DNA from 3 places in the Mediterraneibacter flintii genome. Region 1 is predicted to be linked to each of the others. Evidence: predicted binding sites of a transcription regulator. Region 1 holds the regulator's gene; each other region holds the start of a gene.

What was found. The regulator HrcA, encoded in region 1, represses chaperone genes, less so after heat shock. The targets are predictions, from matches to a motif close to TGTTAGCACTCNNNNNNNNNGAGTGCTAACA.
Region 2: ACZ5C4_RS04085 (Hsp20/alpha crystallin family protein) is a predicted target of HrcA. The motif match lies at 4,714-4,744, and genes of this name have one in related genera.
Region 3: clpB (ATP-dependent chaperone ClpB) is a predicted target of HrcA. The motif match lies at 2,966-2,996, and genes of this name have one in related genera.

Annotation. Positions count from the first base shown of each region.
Region 1 is NZ_AP031405.1:2,462,606-2,470,430, forward strand. Features, by position in the region: gene dnaJ (molecular chaperone DnaJ) at 1-208, opposite strand, end outside; gene dnaK (molecular chaperone DnaK) at 313-2,184, opposite strand; gene grpE (nucleotide exchange factor GrpE) at 2,238-2,906, opposite strand; gene hrcA (heat-inducible transcriptional repressor HrcA) at 2,934-3,983, opposite strand; gene hemW (radical SAM family heme chaperone HemW) at 4,124-5,302, opposite strand; gene lepA (translation elongation factor 4) at 5,304-7,118, opposite strand; gene holA (DNA polymerase III subunit delta) at 7,167-7,825, opposite strand, start outside.
Region 2 is NZ_AP031405.1:872,164-879,988, reverse strand. Features, by position in the region: gene ACZ5C4_RS04100 (ABC transporter ATP-binding protein) at 1-494, shown strand, start outside; gene ACZ5C4_RS04095 (ABC transporter ATP-binding protein) at 505-2,250, shown strand; gene ACZ5C4_RS04090 (ABC transporter ATP-binding protein) at 2,268-4,007, shown strand; gene ACZ5C4_RS04085 (Hsp20/alpha crystallin family protein) at 4,092-4,544, opposite strand; gene ACZ5C4_RS04080 (MarR family winged helix-turn-helix transcriptional regulator) at 4,855-5,295, shown strand; gene ACZ5C4_RS04075 (DHA2 family efflux MFS transporter permease subunit) at 5,297-6,742, shown strand; gene ACZ5C4_RS04070 (DUF1848 domain-containing protein) at 6,835-7,776, opposite strand.
Region 3 is NZ_AP031405.1:2,843,285-2,851,109, reverse strand. Features, by position in the region: gene ACZ5C4_RS13695 (quaternary amine ABC transporter ATP-binding protein) at 1-262, opposite strand, end outside; gene ACZ5C4_RS13690 (glycine betaine ABC transporter substrate-binding protein) at 280-2,166, opposite strand; gene ACZ5C4_RS13685 (GntR family transcriptional regulator) at 2,208-2,825, opposite strand; gene clpB (ATP-dependent chaperone ClpB) at 3,052-5,649, shown strand; gene ACZ5C4_RS13675 (DNA polymerase Y family protein) at 5,646-6,902, shown strand; gene ACZ5C4_RS13670 (acyltransferase) at 6,865-7,825, shown strand, end outside.

The DNA.
Region 1 (7,825 bases):
GATCATACTGCCGGCGTTTATCAGGGTCACTGAGCACTGCATACGCTTCTGATGCCTCTTTGAATTTCTTCTCCGCCTCGGCATCTCCCGGATTCATATCCGGATGGTACTTTTTTGCCAGAACGCGGTACGCTTTCTTGATCGCAGCATCATCCGCATCACGGCCTACTCCAAGCACCTCGTAATAATCTCTTTTTGACTCTGCCATAATCCTATACTCTACCTTTCACTCTTTCATTCATCTTGTATATACTCAAGAAAGATTCTGCAAAGCTGCACTCTGGCAGCTTGGCAGAATCTTTTAAGGTGCTCTTAGACTTCCTTATAGTCTCCATCTACAACATCATCACCCTGGAAACCATCTGGCGCCGGACCTGCTTCTGGTGTCGGACCGCCTGCTGCTCCCGCACCTGCACCAGCTCCCGCCTGTTCATACATCTTTGTGAAAAGTTTCTGTGCACTTTCCATCAATTTCTCTTTCGCAGCTTTGATCTCAGCTACCTGTGCATCTGTTGCCTCCTCTGGAGTGGATTTTGCAAGGACGTCCTTTAATGCCTGGCAATCTGCCTCAACCGCCGCTTTATCATTTGCATCCAGCTTATCGCCTACTTCCTTAAGCGCTTTCTCTGTCTGGAATACCATAGCATCTGCTTCGTTTCTTGTATCTATCGCTTCTTTTCTCTTCTTGTCCTGTGCCTCGAATTCTGCAGCCTCTTTCACTGCCTTGTCGATATCCGCATCGGACATATTGGAACCTGCTGTAATTGTAATATGCTGCTCTTTTCCTGTTCCCAAATCTTTTGCAGACACATTTACAATACCGTTTGCATCAATGTCAAATGTAACTTCAATCTGTGGGATTCCACGTGGAGCCGGCGGGATTCCATCTAACCGGAACTGTCCAAGAGACTTATTGTCCTTTGCAAACTGTCTCTCACCCTGTACTACATTGATGTCAACTGCCGTTTGATTGTCTGCCGCTGTAGAGAAAATCTGGCTCTTCTTTGTAGGAATCGTTGTATTTCTCTCAATCAGCCTTGTAGCCACTCCACCCATTGTCTCGATAGACAGTGACAACGGCGTAACATCCAGAAGAAGAATATCCCCTGCACCTGCATCTCCGGCAAGCTTACCGCCCTGTACAGAAGCTCCCAGTGCAACACACTCATCTGGATTTAAGGATTTACTTGGCTCTTTTCCTGTCAGACGTTTTACTTCTTCCTGAACGGCAGGAATACGTGTAGATCCACCTACCAGCAATACCTGCCCTAATTCTGACGCTGTCAGGCCTGCATCGGAGAGCGCTCTTTTAACCGGCTCTGCTGTTTTGTCTACCAGATCCCTTGTCAGTTCATCAAATTTTGCTCTTGTCAGGTTCATGTCAAAGTGCTTCGGCCCTTCTGCCGTTGCTGTAATAAATGGAAGATTGATATTTGTCGTTGTCGCAGAAGAGAGCTCTTTTTTCGCTTTCTCTGCTGCTTCTTTCAGTCTCTGGAGAGCCATCTTATCTGTAGACAAATCTACTCCCTCTTTTGCTTTAAAGTCAGCGAGCATATAGTCTGTAATCTTCTGGTCAAAGTCATCACCGCCAAGCCGGTTATTTCCGGCTGTTGCGAGTACTTCAATAACACCGTCGCCAATCTCGATGATAGATACATCAAATGTTCCACCACCTAAATCATATACCATAATCTTCTGTTCTTTTTCATTGTCCAGTCCGTAAGCAAGTGCTGCCGCTGTAGGCTCGTTGATGATACGTTTTACGTCTAAGCCCGCGATCTTTCCGGCATCTTTTGTAGCCTGACGCTGTGCGTCATTGAAATACGCCGGAACAGTGATAACCGCTTCTGTTACCTTCTCTCCTAAATACCCTTCTGCATCTGCTTTTAACTTCTGCAAAATCATCGCAGAAATTTCCTGCGGAGAATATTTCTTTCCATCAATATCCTCTTTATGATCGGAACCCATCTCCCTTTTGATAGAAGAAATGGTTCTGCTCGCATTGGTTACTGCCTGACGCTTCGCCGGCTCACCAACCAGACGTTCTCCATTCTTTGTAAATGCCACAACAGATGGGGTTGTTCTGGCGCCCTCCGTATTCGCAATAACAGTCGGCTGGCCACCTTCCATAACAGCCACACAGCTGTTTGTCGTACCTAAGTCAATCCCTATTATTTTTCCCATAGTAAATGTCCTCCTTCATTGATTTGTAATCTTCTTTATTCTAATATTTACAGTTAATTTGCTACTTTTACCATACTGTGCCTTACCACGCTGTCTCTGTATGTGTAACCTTTCTGAAATTCTTCTGCAATAATGTTCTCGCCTAATTCTTCATCCTCCACATGCATCACCGCATTATGGAAATCTGGATTAAACTCTTTGCCAACCGCTTCGATCGGCTTCACTTCCATGGACTCTAAAGTCGTCATTAGCTGCTTATAAATCTTTTCCATTCCTTCTGCAAACGGACTTGCTTTTTCATCCTCCGCCACTGCCGCGAGTCCTCTCTCAAAATTGTCCACTACAGGAAGGATTTTTTCAATCACATCCTTTGCGCCAATCTCATACATCTGAGACTTTTCTTTCTCTGTGCGCTTTCTGAAATTATCGAACTCTGCCATCTGACGTGTCAGACGATCGGTAAGCTCTTCAATCTTCTCATCCTTCTTGTCTTTCTTTGGCTTCTTTCCGAACAATTTTTTCTTTTCTGGCTTGTCGTTTTCACAAGCCTCCTCTTCTGGAACCGCCTCTTGGTTTTCTTCCGGCTGTTCTTCTTTTTGTGCTTCTTCTGCAGATGACTTGGGCTCTTTTTCTTTCATATCATCATCTTGTTTGTTCTGTTCTTCATTCGCCTTTGCTTTTGCCTCTTCTACTGCTTCTTTTACCATATCTTCTTTGCTCATCTTTTCATCCACTAATTTTTCACCTTCCTATTCTTTCGGCTCTTTGCTGTAAATCGCATCCAACTCGCTTTGCAGAGTTTTCAGCGTATTCATAACATGCTCGTAATCCATACGCTTCGGACCGATGATACCGATGGTTCCTTTCATACCTTCCCCCAGTTCATATGTCGCTGTCACGACACTACAGTCCTTCATTGTCTTGACAGGTGCCTCATCTCCAATATAAACCTGAATACCATGATTTTCCTCACTGGCAAGCGTCTCCGTCACCAAATCGGCAAGCTGCTGTTTTTCTTCAAAAGCACTGATAATTTCCTGGGCACTCTGCTTATCACTTAATTCTGGATATTTAAAAATATTCGTAGCCCCGCTGGTATAGATCTCCATGTCGTCTTCCACATGAATAATCTCTGCCACCGCATCCAGCACATCACCAATGACCTGGCTGTGAATTCCTGCCTGCTCTTTTAAGCGGGCAATCAGTCCCAGTGTAATCTGGTCAATCGACATGCCGTTAAGTGTTGTATTCAGCAGCATGTTCAGCTTCAGAAGGTTTTCATTACTTAAGCTTTCGCCAACTTCAATAATCTTATTCTTGATTACGTTTCCTCCCATTACAATTACAGCCACAATCTGTTCTTCATCCACTTGGGAAAGCTGGATAAATTTCAATGTATTGCGGTTGTTTACAGGAGCAGATACCAACGTCGCATAATTGGTATTCGCTGCAAGCACCTTCGCCGCCTGCTTCAATACCTGATCGACCTTGTCTGTCTTCTCCAGCATTGTATTTCTCAGCTCCGTAATCTCTTGCTCCTTTTCTTCCATCAGCATATCGACATACAGTCGATACCCTTTGTCAGAAGGAATCCTTCCTGCAGATGTATGGGGCTGGAAGATATAACCCAAATCTTCCAAATCCGCCATCTCATTCCGGATTGTCGCAGAGCTTAAATTCAGCTCTGTATATTTGGAAAGGGTTCGTGAACCAACCGGTTCTCCCGTTTCAAGATAGTTCCGGATGATTGCTTTTAATATCGTCAGTTTTCTTTCATTCAATCCTTCGCCCGTTACCATCTTTCTCTCCTTTCCTAAAGTTTATTAGCACTCTTTAGTTTTGAGTGCTAACACCTTACGTATACTAAGATAGCACTAGGGTTTACGTTTGTCAACACTGTTTATATTTTTTTTAGGAAATATGTGACAGGTCAGCCTTTCTATGGATCCAAAAATTGCTCGAATACATAGTTACTGACGTCTATTCCAAATTCTGTCAGAGAAAGAAAGTCTTTTTTTTCTTCCAGAAGTCCGCGTTCTTTTAATTCCTTAATCTGTACTCCATATACCTGTTCTAATTCTTTTTGAAATTTCCGTGCAAATTCAGAACGCGAAACTCCTTCCATTTTCCTGAGCCCCAAAAACATAAACTCTTCCATCTGCTCTTGTATACGCAAAGTTTCTCTTCCTACTCTCACAGAAGAATACGAAACTTTTCTTTTTTCAAATGCATTTAGATATTCTGACAAGCTCTCTGTATTGGCAAACCGCTGTTCATTTATAAGAGAAGCAGCCCCAAGTCCGAGCCCTAAATACTCTTTTCGTTCCCAGTATCCTAAATTATGCCGGCAGGCATATCCCTCTTTTGCGTAGTTGGAAATCTCATACCGCACATACCCATGCTCTTTTAAAATTTCTTTTGTCTTTTTATAAATCCTGCGGTCTTCCTCCTCACCAGGAAGCGGGGGAACCTCTTTTTTGCCTTCCCTATGTCCGCCCTTTACATACCAGTCATAAAACAAAGTGCCTTCCTCTATCATCAGACTGTACGCTGAGATATGCTCCGGATCCAGCTGCGCAGTTTTTCTAAGTGTCTGTTCCCAGTCGGCAGCAACCTGCCCTGGAATAGCTGAAATCAAATCCACATTGATGTTTGTAAAATCAGCTTCTCTTGCTTTTGTATACGTCTCTAGAAAGTCCTCAAACGTATGTATCCGGCCTAAAAGTTTCAATTCTCGATTGTCGGCAGACTGTAATCCGATACTTAAGCGGTTGATACCTGCATTTTTCCATAATTCCAGCTTTTCACGCGTTACTGTACCTGGATTTACTTCTATCGTAATCTCTGGTTCTTTTGCAAATTCAAAATTTTCATACAGCGCACGAAAAATCCGTACTGTTTCTGTCCCTGCTAAAATGGACGGAGTTCCTCCGCCCATAAATACTGTTGCTACTGTATACTCTTGAAACGCTCTACAGCAGCTTTCTATCTCTCTTATCAATGCATTTACATATCTATCGATTGTCTTATCCTCTGCAGCGTTGGACAGAAAATCACAATATGCACATTTTCTGACACAAAACGGAATATGCAAATACAGTTCTAATTCTTTTTTCATATCAATCATCATCCAACTTTAAGACACTCATAAATGCTTTCTGTGGAATTTCCACATTTCCTACCTGGCGCATACGCTTCTTTCCTTCTTTTTGTTTCTCCAGAAGCTTTTTCTTACGCGAAATATCTCCTCCATAGCATTTTGCAAGGACATCTTTGCGCATCGCGCGTATAGTCTCACGTGCGATAATTTTACTTCCAATCGCCGCTTGAATCGGGATCTCGAAAAGCTGACGCGGGATCTCCTCCTTTAATTTTTCGCACATTTTTCTGCCCCTCTCATATGCACTTCCGCTAAATACAATAAACGACAGAGCATCTACTTCTTCTTTATTAATAAGAATATCTAACTTCACCAGTTCAGAGCGCTCATATCCCAGCATTTCATAATCAAAAGAAGCGTATCCCCTCGACCTGGACTTCAATGCGTCAAAGAAATCATAAATGATCTCATTTAATGGAAGGTGGTAGTGAAGTACCGCACGCTTTTCTTCTATATATTCCATGCCCTGGTATATGCCCCGCCGTTCCTGGCACAGATCCATAATCGCACCGATAAATTCAGATGTAACCATGATCTCGGCTTTTACCATCGGTTCTTCCATATAATCAATCTCGGCGGGATCGGGCAAATTTGTCGGATTTGTCAAATCAATGACCTCTCCATTTGTCTTGTGCACTTTGTATATAACACTCGGCGCCGTCGTTACTAGATCCAGATTATACTCTCTCTCCAGACGTTCCTGAATAATCTCCAGATGCAGAAGCCCTAAAAATCCACAGCGGAACCCGAACCCCAGCGCTACAGAAGTTTCTGCTTCAAATTGCAGAGCCGCGTCATTTAGCTGTAATTTTTCTAAAGCATCCCGCAGATCGGGATATTTTGCTCCATCTGCCGGATATAGCCCGCAGTAAACCATCGGGTTTACTTTTTTATAACCCGGAAGAGGCTCGGCGCATGGCTCTTTCGCATTTGTCACCGTATCTCCTACTCTGGTATCTTTTACATTTTTAAGGCTCGCTGTAATATATCCAACCATCCCCGCGCTTAATTCCTCACATGGAATGAACTGTCCCGCGCCAAAATATCCTACTTCCACCACATCTGCCGTAGCCTTTGTCGCCATCATTTTGATTGGGGTGCCCTTTTTTACAGTGCCTTCTTTGATTCTGCAAAATACAATGACCCCTTTATAGGAATCATACACAGAATCAAAGATCAGAGCCTTAAGAGGCGCCTTCGCATCCCCTTTCGGTGCGGGAATTTTCGTAATGATCTGTTCCAGTACCTCCTCTACATTCATGCCCGTTTTCGCCGATATAAGAGGGGCCTCGTCTGCCTCAATTCCGATAACATCTTCTATCTCCTCTTTTACACGTTCCGGTTCTGCACTTGGTAAATCAACCTTATTAATCACCGGCATCACATCTAAATCGTGATCCAAAGCAAGATATACATTTGCCAGCGTCTGCGCCTCTACCCCCTGCGCTGCATCTACTACCAAAATCGCTCCATCACATGCCGCGAGACTTCGAGATACCTCATAATTAAAGTCTACATGCCCCGGAGTGTCTATCAAATTGAAGATATACTCTTCTCCATCCTTCGCCTTATAAACGGTTCTGACCGCCTGTGCCTTGATCGTAATGCCTCTCTCTCTTTCTAATTCCATATTGTCCAGCACTTGAGACTGCATCTCCCGACTTGTCAAAAGCCCTGTCATCTCAATAATCCGGTCTGCCAGTGTTGATTTTCCATGATCAATATGGGCGATAATACAAAAATTGCGTATTTTATTCTGCTCTATCTCTGACACTTTTATGTTCCTCCTGTCCGCTTCCTTGATTCTATCTGCTTTTTCTCCTTAACTTGCGGCTGCATATTTCACCAAAAATAATTCTACCGCCAAATGATCCGTCAAAAGCCCTGTTTTTACTCTCTGTTCAATCTCCGCCGCATCTTCCATAATCAGACGTAACTCTCTGCTTTTAAAATAGTTTGCCTGCTCCATATATTTTCCTGCTGCAAATGGGTGTAGTCCTGCCTTTGCCGCAATTTCTTTCCTGCTGTATCCTTTGTGAAGCAAATCTTTTACATGAAATAAAATCCGGTATTGTCTTGTTAAAAGAAAGAAAATCCGCATAGGCGGTTCCTTTAAAGCGAGCAATTCATAATATAAGTCCAGCGCCTTTTTCTGTTTCTTTTCCGCAACTGCATTGACCATATCGAAAATATGGTTCGTAATCTGTGTAACACAGACTGCATCGATATCTTCCTTTGTAATACTTTCTCTCTCTAACGTATAACAAAACAGCTTTTCAAGTTCCCGCTGTATGTTCTCCATATCCGTCCCTATTTTATTTAAAAGATATACAATACAGTTTTCTGAAATCTGTTTGTTCTCTTTGCGCACAATCCCTGCAACCCACCGTTTCAAGGTTGCTTCGTCCTGCGCAGAAAGCTCCACAATGCGTCCTTTTGCTTTCACCGCTTTATATAACTTACTGCGCTTGTCCACTTCAT
Region 2 (7,825 bases), 1.6 Mb from region 1:
CCGGTAAAACAACCTTTGCCAAAATACTTTGCGGCTTATTAAAACCCTCCGCAGGGACGTTTCTTTTTGATGGAAAAACAGTTTCCGCAAGAGAACGGAATAAACAAACTTATTTTGTAATGCAGGATACCGATTATCAGCTTTTTACAGAAAGCGTCCGTCACGAGCTGGAACTGGCAGAACGAAAAAATCATAGAAACTGTGATATGGATACCATTCTAGAACAGCTTCGCTTATCGCAAGCAGCAGAACGCCATCCCTTGTCGTTATCCGGCGGACAAAAGCAGCGCGTAACCATAGCTGCCGCTTTTGTATCCGGCTCCGACATTTTAGTGTTCGATGAGCCTACAAGTGGTCTGGACGGAAAAAATATGCAACGATTAAAAGAAACGATTCAAGAATTGAAAAAGCAGGGAAAATTAATTTTTGTTATTACGCATGACATGGAATTTTTAGATGGTATTTATGATGAGATCATGCAGTTTGAGAAATGAGGTGACAAGATTGAAAAAGCAAAAGGAGGAATCTCCTTTACAAGGTATCTTAAAATTTGCAGAATTGGAAAAGGGACAGCTGCGTTTTGCAGTCATTCTGTCTGTCCTGTCATCTGCTTTCGGCATTTTTCCCTATATCGCGGTAGCAATCATACTAAGCAGTGTACTAACGGGGGAACTGACAGTGAATCTGGCAGTGTTCCTGACATTGGCAGCTCTTGCAGGATATTTATGCAAGGGAATTTTGTATGCGAAATCTACCATGTGTTCCCACAAAGCAGCTTATGAGATTATCCGGAATATCCGCTGCCGGATTATGGAAAAAATGGCAAAGGTATCTATGGGTACGGTACAGCAGAAATCCTCCGGTGAATATAAGCAGCTGATTATTGATGACGCAGAAAGGCTGGAATATCCTTTGGCTCACGCAATCCCAGAACTAACGGCAGCCATACTGGTGCCGGCATTTGTCGTCATCTATCTGCTTACGATTGACTGGCGGATGGCGCTGGCCGCTTTGCTTCCTTCCGTCCTGGGCGCAATTGTCTATTACAGCATGGTTTTTGGACGCAGAGAAGTAATGAAGGAATATATGGAGTCCAATGCGGCTATGAACAGCGCGATTGTGGAATATGTAAATGGTATGGAGGTCATCAAAGCCTTTGACCAGAGTACCTCACCTATGGATCGTCTGAAGGCATCCATCCTGAAAGTACGGGATATTACTTTAAAATGGTATCGGCACTGTTGGCCATTTATGAGTACAGGAGAGGCAATCATGCCTTCCGCAATTACATTTGTCCTTCCAATCGGGATGCTCCTTATTTTTAACGATCATTTAACGCTTTCAGAACTAATCGTCTGTATTCTTTTGTCTATGAGTATCTCGTCCTCTTTACAAAAAATGATGGAATTTATGGAAAACCTGGCTGCTATCAATGAGATACAGCCTAGAATACAGGCTTTACTGGACATGCAAGAGATGCCTGTTCCAGAGCAGCCAGAGCATATTCGAGGTGGAGATATAGCGCTGCATGACGTGCATTTTGGCTATGGGAATGCAGAAGTAATCCAGGGTGTTTCTTTAAAGGCAAAAACCGGAACCGTCACTGCCCTTGTAGGTCCTTCCGGTTCAGGTAAATCTACTTTGGCTAAATTGATTGCCCGATTTTGGGACGTGAATGACGGAGTTATTTCGATTGACGGAAAAGATATTCGTAATCTTTCGCTACAGGAGCTTGAGGAGCATATCAGTTATGTTTCACAAGATAATTTTCTGTTCTATATGAGTCTGCGCGAGAATATCCGGATCGGCCGCCCGGAAGCAACAGATGAAGAAGTAGAACGGGCTGCCAGGGAAGCGGGCTGCGGCGATTTTCTGACCCGTTTTCCACAAGGTCTTAATACGGATGCCGGCGATGCCGGAACACGCCTCTCCGGAGGAGAACGACAACGTCTTGCTATAGCCAGAGCAATTTTAAAAGACGCTCCGATTATTATATTAGACGAAGCTTCTGCCTTTATTGATCCAGAGAATGAAGATAAGCTGCAGCAATCCATCAGCCGGCTTACAAAAGGAAAAACACTGATTGTCGTAGCTCACCGGTTATCCACAATCATGTATGCAGATCAGATCTGCGTACTCGAAAATGGGAAGATTACAGCCCATGGCACCCATGAACAGCTACTGCTGTCCTCCCATACCTACCAGGATATGTGGAAAGCACATATTAGTACCATGGAATGGATGATGTAGGACGGAGGTAGAATCAAATGTTAAAGATAATAAAAAGAGTACTCGATCTTTCTGGTAATCTAAAGGGGCGGCTTTGGGGCAGTTTTATCTGTGGATTTTTGAATGCTATGGCGGGCATGCTGCCTCTGGCTGCGGTATACTATTTCCTTATACAAGCCTTCCTGGACCAGACTCTTAATGGTCATACATGGGGCGTTGTATTGGGAATCCTTGCAGCAGCTCTTATATTGAAAATCTTATTTCAATATCTTGTATATCGCCTGCAAAGTACAGCCGGCTTCGAATTTGTCGCCAGAGAACGGATTGCATTGGGAAATCGGCTTCGCAGTGTTCCCATGGGTTACTATCACGAAAAATCTTTAGGCGAAATTACCGCAACCGTAACAACAGATCTGGTTTTTTTGGAGCAGTATGCCATGCATATTCTCGATAAAGTAACAACCGGCGTTGTCAGCATGATTGTGATTACGGCTGCTTTGCTGCTTTTTGACTGGCGTATCGGAATGATTTTTGCAGCGGGAGTTGCCCTCTCTTTCCTTGTTTACAATGTCATGCAAAAAAAGGGGCGGGAACTTACTCGAAAGCAGCAGGAGGCTCAGACAGAAGCCATACAATCGACTTTAGAGTATATCCAGGGAATTTCTGTTGTAAAATCCTTTAATATGTGTCAAAAAAATTTAAGTACTATACGCGCCGCTTACGAAAAAGGGGCGGCTGCAGCTTACGCACTGGAAAAAACCTTTACCCCGTTAAACACGATATATTCTTCTATCTTCCGCATAGCCGCATGTTTTATTATGCTTTGTGCGCAGCTTATTATGCTGTCCGGCGAAATGAGCTTCCCTATGCTTGCGGTCAGTCTGCTCGCAGCTTTTTCTGTTTTCACACCGGTGGAGGTTATGGGACAGATGACACAGATGATACGAATTCTGGAGACGTCACTGGATCGCGTAGAGGAAATGAAGCACGCAAAGGTATTGGATGAAAGTGGAAAGAATATTCCTTTACAATCACAGGAAATAGAATTTCAACATGTGGATTTTGCTTATGAAAAGGGAAAAACGATCTTAAAGGATGTGAGCTTCCGCGTGCCGGAAAAGAAGATGACTGCGATCGTCGGTCCATCCGGAAGCGGTAAAACAACAATCTCTCGTTTGATTGCCCGATTCTGGGATGTTCAGAAAGGCGCTGTCCTTGTAGGCGGTCATACTGTAAAGGAATATACCTGCGACAGTTTACTGAAAAATATGAGCATGGTATTTCAGAATGTATATCTGTTTTCAGACACTGTCGAAAACAACATTAAATTCGGAAGTCCGGCTGTCTCTCACGAACAGGTAATTGATGCGGCAAAAAGAGCCTGCTGCCATGATTTTATTATGGCTATGCCGGACGGCTATCAGACACGAATCGGCGAAGGAGGCGCTAATTTATCCGGCGGAGAACGCCAACGGATTTCTATTGCGAGAGCAATGCTGAAAAATGCTCCTATTATTCTGTTAGATGAGGCGACGGCCAGCGTTGATCCAGAAAATGAAGTATTGTTACAACGTGCAATTAGTGAACTGGTTAAGGATAAGACTTTAGTCGTAATTGCGCACAGACTCTCTACTATTCGCAATGCTGACCAAATCCTGGTATTAAATGATGGACAGATTATGCAGTCTGGGACGCATGAAGAATTGCTCAAAGAGGAGGGTATGTATAAGGACTTCTGGACTGCCAATCGAAAAGCAAGAAAGTGGAAAATCGAGTAAGCTTCCAGAAAGAAAAGAGAGCCCTGCCAACGTTGACAGGGCTCTTTCTTATGCTCTATGTGACGAAACACCTTTCTTTTGGCATCAGCCTTCAATTGCAATATGCTTTTTCGTCTCCACTGCTTTTTCATCCTTCTTCGGAATCGACAGCCGCAAAATACCATTTTCGTATTTTGCCCTGATGTCCTCCTGTGTAAGAGCATTTCCTACATAGAAGCTTCTCTGCATTGCCCCTGCATAGCGCTCTTTACGGATATATTTCCCTTTCTTATCCTCCTCATCTTTGTCTATAGCTTTAGAAGCAGACACTGTCAGATACCCTTCCTCCAGCTGGACGCTGATTTCATCTTTCTTAAATCCAGGAAGATCAATGTCGACCTCATATCCGCCCTCATGCTCACGAATATCCGTCTTCATCATATTTTTTACGTGTTTTCCATACAGAGGATTCTTCTTTCCCCAGAAGTCACTCTCGAACGGGAAGTTCATCCAATCATCATCAAATAAATTTTCTCCAAAAATACTAGGCATCAACATAAGTCATTTCTCCTTTCAAATTCTAATCTTTTTGTTCTATGAACCGCTTACGCGGCTGCCATCAGCACTCTTAGACAAATACTTAAGTGTTGTAAGCAAAGAATCTAAGGAATCAGAACCTTCCTTTTTGTTCCTCTTCCTTTGTTCTATCTATTATATAGCACATAGTTGTTAGCACTGTCAAGAGGTGAGTGCTATTTTTTTAACGATCTATATCATTCTATACACTATTTAAAACTTTTTATTGACATTAAGAGGTACCTCTTGTATTATTCTAGAGGTACCTCTTAAAAGAAAGGAAACAAAAATCATGTGTTATCCCGATGATCATGAGCTGACTGAGCTTTTTTACCAGGTTGTCCGGCAATTGGAAAACCTCGCAAAATCCAGCCATAAAAATATGAACTTTTTTTCCGGACAGTATAAGTGTCTCTTTCTCCTGGACGAAGCAGGCACAATCACACAGAGACGCCTTTCCCATATTCTTGAGATTCGTTCCACCTCCTTAAGTGAAATACTGTCAAAGCTGGAGAAAAAAGGATACATTACAAGAACGCTTTCAGAAACGGACAAACGAACTTATATTATCTCTGTCACATCAGATGGGAGAAAAGAGGCCCAGCGTGTAAGAAGTATACGATTAAAAGAGCACCATGAGCTCACAGACCCACTGTCTGATGATGATAAGTATGCTCTTTACAAAATTCTGGAAAAAATAAAAGAATATTATACAAAACAGGAGGATATATAAATTGTACGATACAACTAAAATAACAGACCGGAGAAAAACATTTATATTTATGAACATACTGGTTTCCACGATTGCCTCCTCTATGCTTTCCACAGCCATGACAACAGCTCTGCCTCCTATCGCTGCGGATCTGTCTATCAGTGTCACGACAGGTCAATGGCTGACAAGCGGATATTCTCTGGCAATGGGGATCATTATGCCCCTCACTGCCTTTCTGATCCGGAGGCTCCCCACAAAAAAATTATATCTGGGTGGAATTTCTATTTTTATCGCAGGTCTGGTCATCAGCCTTTTTTCAAACACATTCTCTGTTATGATGGCAGGAAGAGTATTGCAGGCATGTGGAAATGGGATCTTAATGTCCATCTCCCAGGTCGTTATCCTTTCCATCTACCCTGTAGAAAAAAAGGGAACTGTCATGGGCTGGTACGGACTGGCATGCGGCGCTGCACCTGTCATTGCCCCCACACTGGCCGGCATCCTTGTCGATGTCATCAACTGGAGAGCCATCTTTGGGCTGGCGCTTGCAGTTATGCTTCTCTCACTTATAATCGCATGGTTTGTATTTGATGATGTTTTGGAAACGTATAAAAAGAAATTTGATACTCTTTCTTTTATCTTAAGTGTCTTTGCCTTCGGCGGGGTCACTCTCGGTATCGGAAATATCAGCGCTTACGGCCTTACTTCTCCTCTTGTTTTCATTCCTCTGACAACAGGCATCATCACCTCTGCTCTATTTACATACAGGCAGCTTCATATAGAAGAACCATTTCTGGAACTCGGTATATTAAAAAGTACAGAGTACGCTTTAAGCGTCATCGGAAGCATGCTGTTGTATTTTATTATGATGGGCTCTTCTGTCATCATGCCTTTATATGTACAGTCCATAATGGGATATTCCGCCACAGTTTCTGGGCTTGTCACCTTGCCTGGTTCCCTCGCGATGGCGATCGTCAGCCCCCTCGCCGGAAAAATCTTCGACAAGCTGGGAATGAAGAAACTCTTTATATACGGCGCAGCTTTTCTTATCATCAGTAATCTGGGAATGTATTTCATTACAATGCATACTTCTGTCATAATCGCTGCTTCTTATAATGTCATCCGCTGTATTGCAATCGGCTGTCTTATGATGCCGCTTATCACATGGGGGACCTCCTATGTCAGAAATACACAGGTGGCAGATGCGACTGCTCTTTTAACCTCCCTGCGCACCATTGCCGGTGCGGTCGGCTCTGCCGTCTTCGTGGGCATTATGACAGTAATCGCTGATAATTCTGTCCCTCAATACGGAGAAAATGCCGGTATGCACGGGTTAAATATTACCTTTCTGTGTATGTCCGCAGGCGCGACCATACTCTTGGGAATTGCCGTTTTTCTTGTAAAAGCCAGCTCTGATACCGAACAAAGTGGGCAAGCCCACTTCAACTCTCCTGCCTCTCACTCTTAAGGGGATTGTCCACTTTGCGCGCCGCCGCAATGCCGCAAAGCAGTAAAATTTCCTTATTGCGGCGTGCGCATCCCGCCCGGAGGGCTTTTACTCTATGATTCAAACAGACATATCTGTTCTTCCTTTAGAGACTTTACTTTTCTCTCTGTAATCTTATCTTTCTCCGAAATAACACCGCATAGCAAAGGTGATTTAGGATCATAGTTCTTTAAATTTTCCTTAACTGTTTCCGGTTTGAAATTCGCATAGCAGTATTTGCAGCCGTTTAAGCAAGTATTATAAGCGCCAATGTCAATACTCTCCACACATCCGCAAACTGTTCTCTGTCCCTTGTCCTTCTCTGCCTGGATTTTGCAGCCTGTCAGCTTTTCTATCAGTTCTTTGTCAATACAGCAGTTATGCTGGATTTTGCATAATTCAAGATCGAGCTCCTCTGCACAAGAGCACACCTGTATCCTGTTTGCTTCCGCCGCCTTCCTAATTTTACCTGCAAATTCTATGAGTCTCGCTTTGTCTATCTCTTTTCTTCCGAGGGCCTCCATATTTTTTCTAATTTTTTTGTATATATCCACAAAACTGATTACGCATTTATCTGTATATCCACACAGAGCCTCTGCTATCTGTCCAAATGCATTTAAGTGATATTCTTCTGTATACCGTTCTGTAAAAAGAATCGGGTCATATCTCCATATTACCCTTTCTCTTCCTACTTTTTCCACCAGCTTCCAAAATACAGGTATAATTTGTTCTCTCTTATGTGCAGTATCTGTCTCTATATCCGTTCCATAGCCTGTCAGGGTAAATTGAAAATAATACGTATATCCTGCTAATTCATCCAACCGCTTCATCATATTTTCGGGGTTTTTCGTCCAGAATACAATACAGTCTACTACCTCCGGTGAAATATCTATTTTACTGATCTGCCGCGAATTGAACGGATTACGGACATAGACATACTGCTCCTTTATCCGTTGGAAAAACCAGTCGGAAAAATATTTTGGTATATCTGTCCTTCTGCTCACACTTAATATCATCTCTTCTCTCTCTTTCTTCTGTCTTTTATAAACCTTATGATACGTTACA
Region 3 (7,825 bases), 380 kb from region 1:
CAGAACCGGAGGTAGGTTTATTCAGCCGGTTAAAACACCGGACGAGTGTAGATTTTCCAGAGCCAGACAGACCTATGATAACGAAGATCTGTCCGCGGGGAATTTCCAGATTAATATCCCACAATGCCACAGATACCCCTGTTTTTTTCTGCACCTCTTTCTTTTGACTGCCCGCCTCCATAAGCCGCACAGCTTCTGTTTTATTTAATCCATATAATTTGCTTACATGGTGCACTTCGATTACATTTTCATTCCTATCCATATATTCTCCTCCAGCTTTTACTCTTCATTTCCGTTGTCTGTATTGTCACTATTTTTGTTGAACCAGCCCTGTGTAAGACGATCTAACACGACGGCGAGGATAACAACACAGCTGCCGGCAATAAGCCCGCGTCCGATTTCGATACGGTTGACTGCGTTTAACACCTCCATGCCAAGACCACGAGCGCCGATCATAGAACAAGTAACGACCATTGCCATAGCCATCATTAACGTTTGATTCACGCCGGTCATAATTGTAGGAACTGCCTGCGGTATCTGTACTTTAAACAGAGTCTGCCACCTGGTTGAGCCAAAGGAACGCGCAGCCTCGACGACTTCTTTGTCTACCTGGCGAATTCCCAGGCTGGTTAAACGGATGACAGGCACAATCGCATAGATCACTGTTGCGATCACTGCGGATGCATTGCCCATGCCGAACAGAAGAAGCGCCGGAATCAAGTAGACGAATACAGGCATAGTCTGCATTGTATCCAGAATAGGACGTACAATCCGGTTTGCTCTTTGAGAATTAGAGATCAGGATACCTACAGGGAGACCCAGCAGGAGAGCGATCACAACGCTTGCCAGTACAATAGAAAGCGTCAGCAGCATCTCATCCCAGTAACCTACTATGCCGACCAGACTTAATATGGCCGCATATAGAATTCCGCTGCGTATCCGGCGGCGAACCCTCCATCCAAGTAAAAAGACAAGGAGGAGAAGCAAGAACCAAGGGATATGTGACAGCAGCCATTTAAACAAATTCACCAGGCCTCCGAGAACGTTTTGGACTGCCTGGAGCACGGAATCTGCCGCGACAGCAAATTCACGCACGGCGCTGTCGATTGCTGCTGTATCCGGGCTGAATACGACTGGAAAATGAAAGAGCCAATCGGAGCTATCACCGCTTTTGGAGTCTTTCGCTAAGCAGGCATTGAGCAGTTCTGCCTGTTCTGAAGTGAGCCATTCTTCTATCAATTCGGGATGCTGCTTTAAAAGATATTTTGCGGCCGCTTCATGGTCATCCGGATCGTTTTTCTGCATATAGGCAAGTCCCTCGCTGATGAGTTCGGAACCGGTGTGATAGTTAGATAAAAATTCACAAAATTCGGGATTGGATTTGGCAAATTCATTACTTGCAGCTACGGTTACAGTCACAGCAGGGTACGCACCGATACCGTCGTGATAAGTATTGGGATCATAGGGGCTGTCTTCAAGCAAAACCAGATCATATTTTCCCATGAGCCATGTGGGCTCCCAGTAATATGCGACAAAAGGCTCTTCTTTGTCCCAGGCGGAAGTAATTGTAGAGTCTAAGGCGGCATTGCTGCCTGGAACGAGGTAGTTATAATACTGATCCAGACCGTAGGCATCTATCTTCTTTTGCATAATTTCAGTAGCTTCCCAGCCAGGAATTCCGCCATAGATGATTCCTTTGGAGGTATCTTCCGGATCTGGAAAGAGTTCCGGATATTTTTCCAGATCCTGAACGGTTTTGAGATCTGGATATTTATCAGCTACATACTTAGGGATATACAATCCCTGGTAATTATCGTCAAAATTGATTCCAAGCTCTGTAAAAGTGCCGTCCTCCAGATCGCTTTGATAGGTCGGAATATTATTTGTCCATTCCTCCATATTTACATCGATTTCATTTTTCATCAATGCTTCATGGGTGATAGGGGTAGAACCGGGTACTTCCACCCAGGTATATCCAAAGACCTCTTCGGCGATCAGCCCTGCAATGGCGTTGTTGAGCTTCACAGAATCCCAGCCTACATCGGCAAAAACAATCTCCTGTTTTTCTTTTGTCTCTGCCGCCTCTGTTTGAACAGCGGGAACAATGGAGAAAAAAGTGCCCGACAGCAGTATGGAGGCGACGGTAAGAGATAAAATCTTTTTCATAAATAAAAGTCCTCCTGTACATAATATAGTAAAAATTAGAATCAGCCGACGAGTTCTGTGATATAGCTGATGCTGGCTACATTGCATGCTACGACAAGAACATCGCCGATATACAGCGTAGTTTCTGAATCAGGGGAGAGCTGTACCTTCCCGTCTCTTCGGATAGCGACAACTGTACCGCCGGTGCTCTGCCTGAATTGTATGTCAGCGAGTGTCTTTCCGGCTGCCTTGCTGTCTGCACGAACAGTAAATTCATAGGTCTTAAGCTGCTCACTGTCCTTAAAACGTTCCTCTAAATCCATGATTTTTAAGAAGGTATCATAAATATCTCGGTTTAGCTGATCTCTTTGGGAAGTCAACTCTTTTAGCTGGGATTTCAAGGCTCTTAAATCGTTGTCTACCTTGTATTGCTCCACATAGACAAGTGCATTCTGCCGAGATATAACGGTCGCGCCTACATTTTGTTGAATTTCGATTATATTCATATTAGAAAGTAAATTCATGGCACGCCGGATTGTCTCAGAAGATACCCCATATTGGGAACCCATCAAAGAACGTCCGGAAAAGCGCTGCCCCTCCACCAGCTTTCCGTTCGCAATCTGTGAGGCAATATCGTAGGCGACGCGGCCATAGATGGGGATGTTTTTTGAAATTCTCATAATAGCGCTCCTTATATATTCAAGTATTGACAACCCAATATTAATATTAGGGTTGTCAGATGTCAATAGAAGGAATACAATCTTTATGCGATTTTAAGATTATCAAGGAATAAGTATAATAAAGTATAAACAATATCTAAAATTAGCACTCGATGCTTGACAGTGCTAACAATCATTGCTATATTACTTATAGAACAATGAAACGAATAGTAAAGGAGGATTTGCTATGAACATAAATAAATTTACGCAGAATTCTATGCAGGCGGTGCAGTCCTGCGAGAAATTGGCTTATGAATATGGAAACCAGGAGCTTGCACAGGAACATCTTTTGTATGCTCTTGTCACGCAGGATGACAGTCTTATTTTAAAACTGCTTGAGAAAATGAGTATTCAAGGGTCTCTGTTTGTCAACCGGACGGAGGAGTTGCTGCGCAAACGTCCAAAAGTACAGGGAGGACAGGTATTTGTAGGCCAGGATTTGAACAATGTCCTGATACACGCAGAAGATGAGGCGAAGCAGATGGGAGATGAATATGTATCTGTTGAGCATTTGTTTTTATCCCTGCTGAAATATGCAGGCAGAGACGTAAAACCACTTTTCAGAGAGTTTGGGATCAGCAGAGAGGGCTTTTTGCAGGCGCTTTCTACTGTGCGCGGAAACCAGAAGGTGACCAGTGATAATCCAGAAGCGACGTATGACACATTGAATAAATACGGGCAAGATCTGGTGGAACGGGCGCGGGACCAGAAATTGGATCCAGTCATAGGAAGGGATGAAGAAATCCGTAATGTAGTCCGAATCCTCTCGCGTAAGACAAAGAATAACCCTGTCTTGATAGGGGAGCCGGGTGTCGGCAAAACAGCAGTAGTAGAAGGACTTGCACAGAGAATTGTCAGTGGGGATGTTCCGGAGGGCCTTAAGGAGAAGACGATTTTTTCCCTGGATATGGGAGCGCTGGTAGCAGGGGCAAAATACCGCGGAGAATTTGAAGAGCGATTAAAGGCAGTATTAGAGGAAGTAAAGAACAGCGACGGAAAAATTATTCTGTTTATCGATGAGCTGCATACAATCGTAGGAGCAGGAAAAACAGACGGTGCAATGGATGCAGGAAATATGCTAAAGCCAATGCTTGCGCGGGGAGAATTACACTGTATCGGTGCGACAACGCTGGACGAATACAGACAGTATATTGAAAAAGACGCGGCGTTGGAACGCCGTTTCCAGCCTGTCATGGTAGAGGAGCCTACTGTGGAAGATGCAATATCGATTCTGCGCGGGTTAAAAGAACGTTATGAAGTATTTCATGGAGTGAAGATTACAGACAGTGCATTGGTAGCTGCGGCAACCCTATCGAACCGGTATATATCCGATCGTTTCCTGCCGGATAAAGCGATCGACCTAGTAGATGAGGCGTGTGCGCTGATAAAGACGGAGCTGGATTCCATGCCTACAGAGCTGGACGAACTTAGAAGACGGGTTATGCAACTGGAGATTGAGGAAGAGGCATTGAAAAAAGAAGAGGATCGCTTAAGCAGAGAACGGCTGGAGCATCTTCAGGAAGAACTGTCTGAACTAAAAGAAGAGTATGCGGGAAAGAAGGTACAGTGGGAAAATGAAAAGACCTCCGTTGAACGGGTGCAGAAAATTCGCGAAGAAATAGAGCAGGTAAATAAGGAAATACAAAAGGCACAGCGGGAATATGATTTGAACAAGGCGGCAGAGCTTCAGTATGGAAAGCTTCCACAGCTTCAAAAACAGTTGGAGGACGAGGAAGAAAAGGTAAAGGCAAAGGATTTAAGTCTGGTTCACGAAGCTGTTACAGAGGAAGAAATTGCAAGAATCATATCCAGATGGACAGGAATTCCGGTAGCAAAATTAAACGAAAGTGAGAGAAATAAAACACTCCATCTTGCAGAGGAGCTGCACAAGCGTGTGATCGGACAGGAGGAAGGCGTGGAATTGGTGACAGAGGCGATTATCCGTTCTAAGGCAGGGATCAAAGACCCTTCTAAACCAATCGGTTCTTTCTTGTTTCTAGGCCCTACGGGGGTTGGAAAAACAGAGCTTGCCAAAGCGCTTGCCGCAGATTTGTTTGATGACGAGAACAATATGGTTCGCATTGATATGAGCGAGTATATGGAAAAGTATTCTGTATCCCGACTTATCGGAGCGCCTCCGGGATATGTAGGATATGACGAGGGAGGACAGCTTACGGAAGCAGTCAGAAGAAAACCATATTCCGTTGTATTGTTTGACGAGATTGAAAAGGCACATCCGGATGTATTTAATGTACTGCTTCAAGTGTTGGACGACGGGCGTATTACAGATTCACAGGGACGCACAGTAGACTTTAAGAATACGATACTGATTATGACCTCCAATATCGGTGCAGGATATTTGTTGGAAGGAATTCGGGAAGACGGAACGATAGAGGAACGCAGCCAAGAGATGGTAATGCACGATTTGAGAGGACATTTCAGACCGGAATTTTTAAACAGATTGGATGAAATAATCATGTTCAAACCATTGACGAAAACAAATATTCGTGCGATCATTGATTTGTTAATAGCGGATGTCAACAGACGTCTTCAGGAGAAAGAACTAAGAATAGAACTGACAGAGGCTGCGAAGAGTTTTGTCGTAGAAGGCGGATATGATCCGATGTACGGGGCAAGACCGCTTAAGAGATACCTGCAGAAAAACGTAGAGACACTGGCAGCAAGATTGATTCTTGCAGGGAATGTAGGAAGAGAGGATACTATCATAATAGATGCTTCTGACGGAAAACTAGAGGCGAGGGTGAAAGGACAGGTTATTGCATGAGACCTACCATTTTCCATATTGACGTCAACTCGGCCTATTTAAGCTGGACGGCAGTAGAGCAATTGAAAAGTGGTGCAAAGCAGGACTTACGTACGATACCGGCGATTATCGGCGGCGATCAGAAAGCACGCCGAGGTGTAGTGCTTGCGAAGTCTCTGCCTGCAAAACGATATGGCATCCGCACGGGGGAACCCGTTGCGAATGCCTTTCGTAAGTGTCCAAACCTGGTGATGGAAGCGCCAGATCGCGCGATGTACAAGGAAAAAAGCCGGCGTCTGATCACATATCTTAAGACATATACAAAGGAGATAGAACAGGTCAGCATAGATGAGTGCTACATGGATTTTACATCTATAGCAGGAAAGTATCCTTCCTGTGTAGATGCTGCCTTTGAGATAAAGAATGGAATACGGGAAAAATTTGGATTCACAGTGAACATTGGAATCTCTACAAACAAGCTGTTGGCGAAAATGGCATCGGATTTTGAGAAACCAGATAAAGTACATACATTATTTCCAGAAGAAATTCAGGTGAAAATGTGGCCGCTGCCAATCGGGGAATTATATATGGCGGGACATTCCAGTGTAGAGACGTTAAAAAAGCTGGAAATTCAGACGATAGGGGATTTAGCGCAGGCGGATCCAAAGCTGATAGCGCTGCATTTAAAAAGTCATGGGAAAATGCTCTGGGAATTTGCCAACGGCATCGATCACTCCCTGGTGCAGTCAGAGCAGACAGAGGCAAAAGGAATCGGAAATTCAACGACTCTGTCAGAGGACGCGAGAACCTTAGAAGAGATACAGCAGGTTTTTGACAGACTGGCGGACAGTGTGGGAATGAGGCTGAAAAAAGCGGGACAGAAAGCATATATGGTAAGTATGGAAATCAAATACTATGATTTTCAGACGATTTCTCATCAAATGCAGTTAGACAGACCGACAAATAAACCTCAAATTTTATATGAAACAGCGCTCCGTCTGTTTAAAGAGGTATGGAACGGAGAACCGGTAAGGCTTCTTGGAATCCGAACAGCAAAGCTGGTAGATGAAACAGAGCCGGAACAGATTACCATATTTGATGTAGAGATGCCCAAACCTACGGATGAGAAGCATAAGAAACTAAACGCGGCCGTAGAAGAGCTAAATGCACGCTTTGGAAAAGGTGCGGTCGTCAAGGGTACATTTTTGAGAAAGGGAAGCAAGAGGAAAAAAAGAAATGAAGGAAAAGCCGAAGATAAGAAAAAGGGATTATAATCTGGAGTTCATCCGAATGGTTTCCTTTCTTTTTGTGATTGCCATTCATGTAACGAATTATTTTTGCCGTGCGTATGGAGAAATTTCTGCCGGGGAATACTATTTTTCTCTGGTATTAGATACAGTGGCACGGGTGAGTGTTCCATGCTTTTTTATGATTACCGGAGCGCTTCTTCTGGGAAGGGAAGAGCCGCTTGAAAAACATGTCAGGAGGCTTTTGCGGTTTGTGGTGGCTTTGGTGGTGTGGAGCATTGTCTATTACCTGTGGAACACATTTTATATGAAAACCCCGTATGATTTGGGTGATATTTTGTATGTGCCTGCGGAACCGCATCTGTGGTATTTGTATGCGATGATTCCCATTTACCTGGTGATTCCTTTTTTGCAGGTTATGTGCCGGTTTATGGGAATAAAGCTGGAATACGCATTTCTGGCAGTGATCAGTGTGACGACAATCTTCAATTATGTCTCTTCGCTTGTCCACGAGGAGGCTTACTATGATTTGCCGTTAATCGGAGATAAAGTCTATATGTATTATGTATTTATCGGATATTATATCTATCGGTATAGAAAGCATATTCGACTTGGGCAGAGGACGGCATTTCTTATATTTGCGGCAAACATGGCTGCTGTATTCGGCATAACTGCCGGAATGACAGTACAGACAGGGGAACATTGCGAGAAGGTTTTAGAATATGGCTGTCCGTTTATAGTAGCCGGTTCAGCAGCGTTCTTTCTCTGGGCAATTCGGTTTAAAAAATGCCGGTTTGAACCAGAGGGAAGACTTAAAAGCTGGATCGACCGTATTTGTTCCTGCTCATTTGGTATCTATCTAATCCATATCCTCTTTCTGGACAATTATAAAAAATATATGGAGCCTGGGGATTTTACGGCGTGGGCAGCGATTCCGCTTCTAATTATCG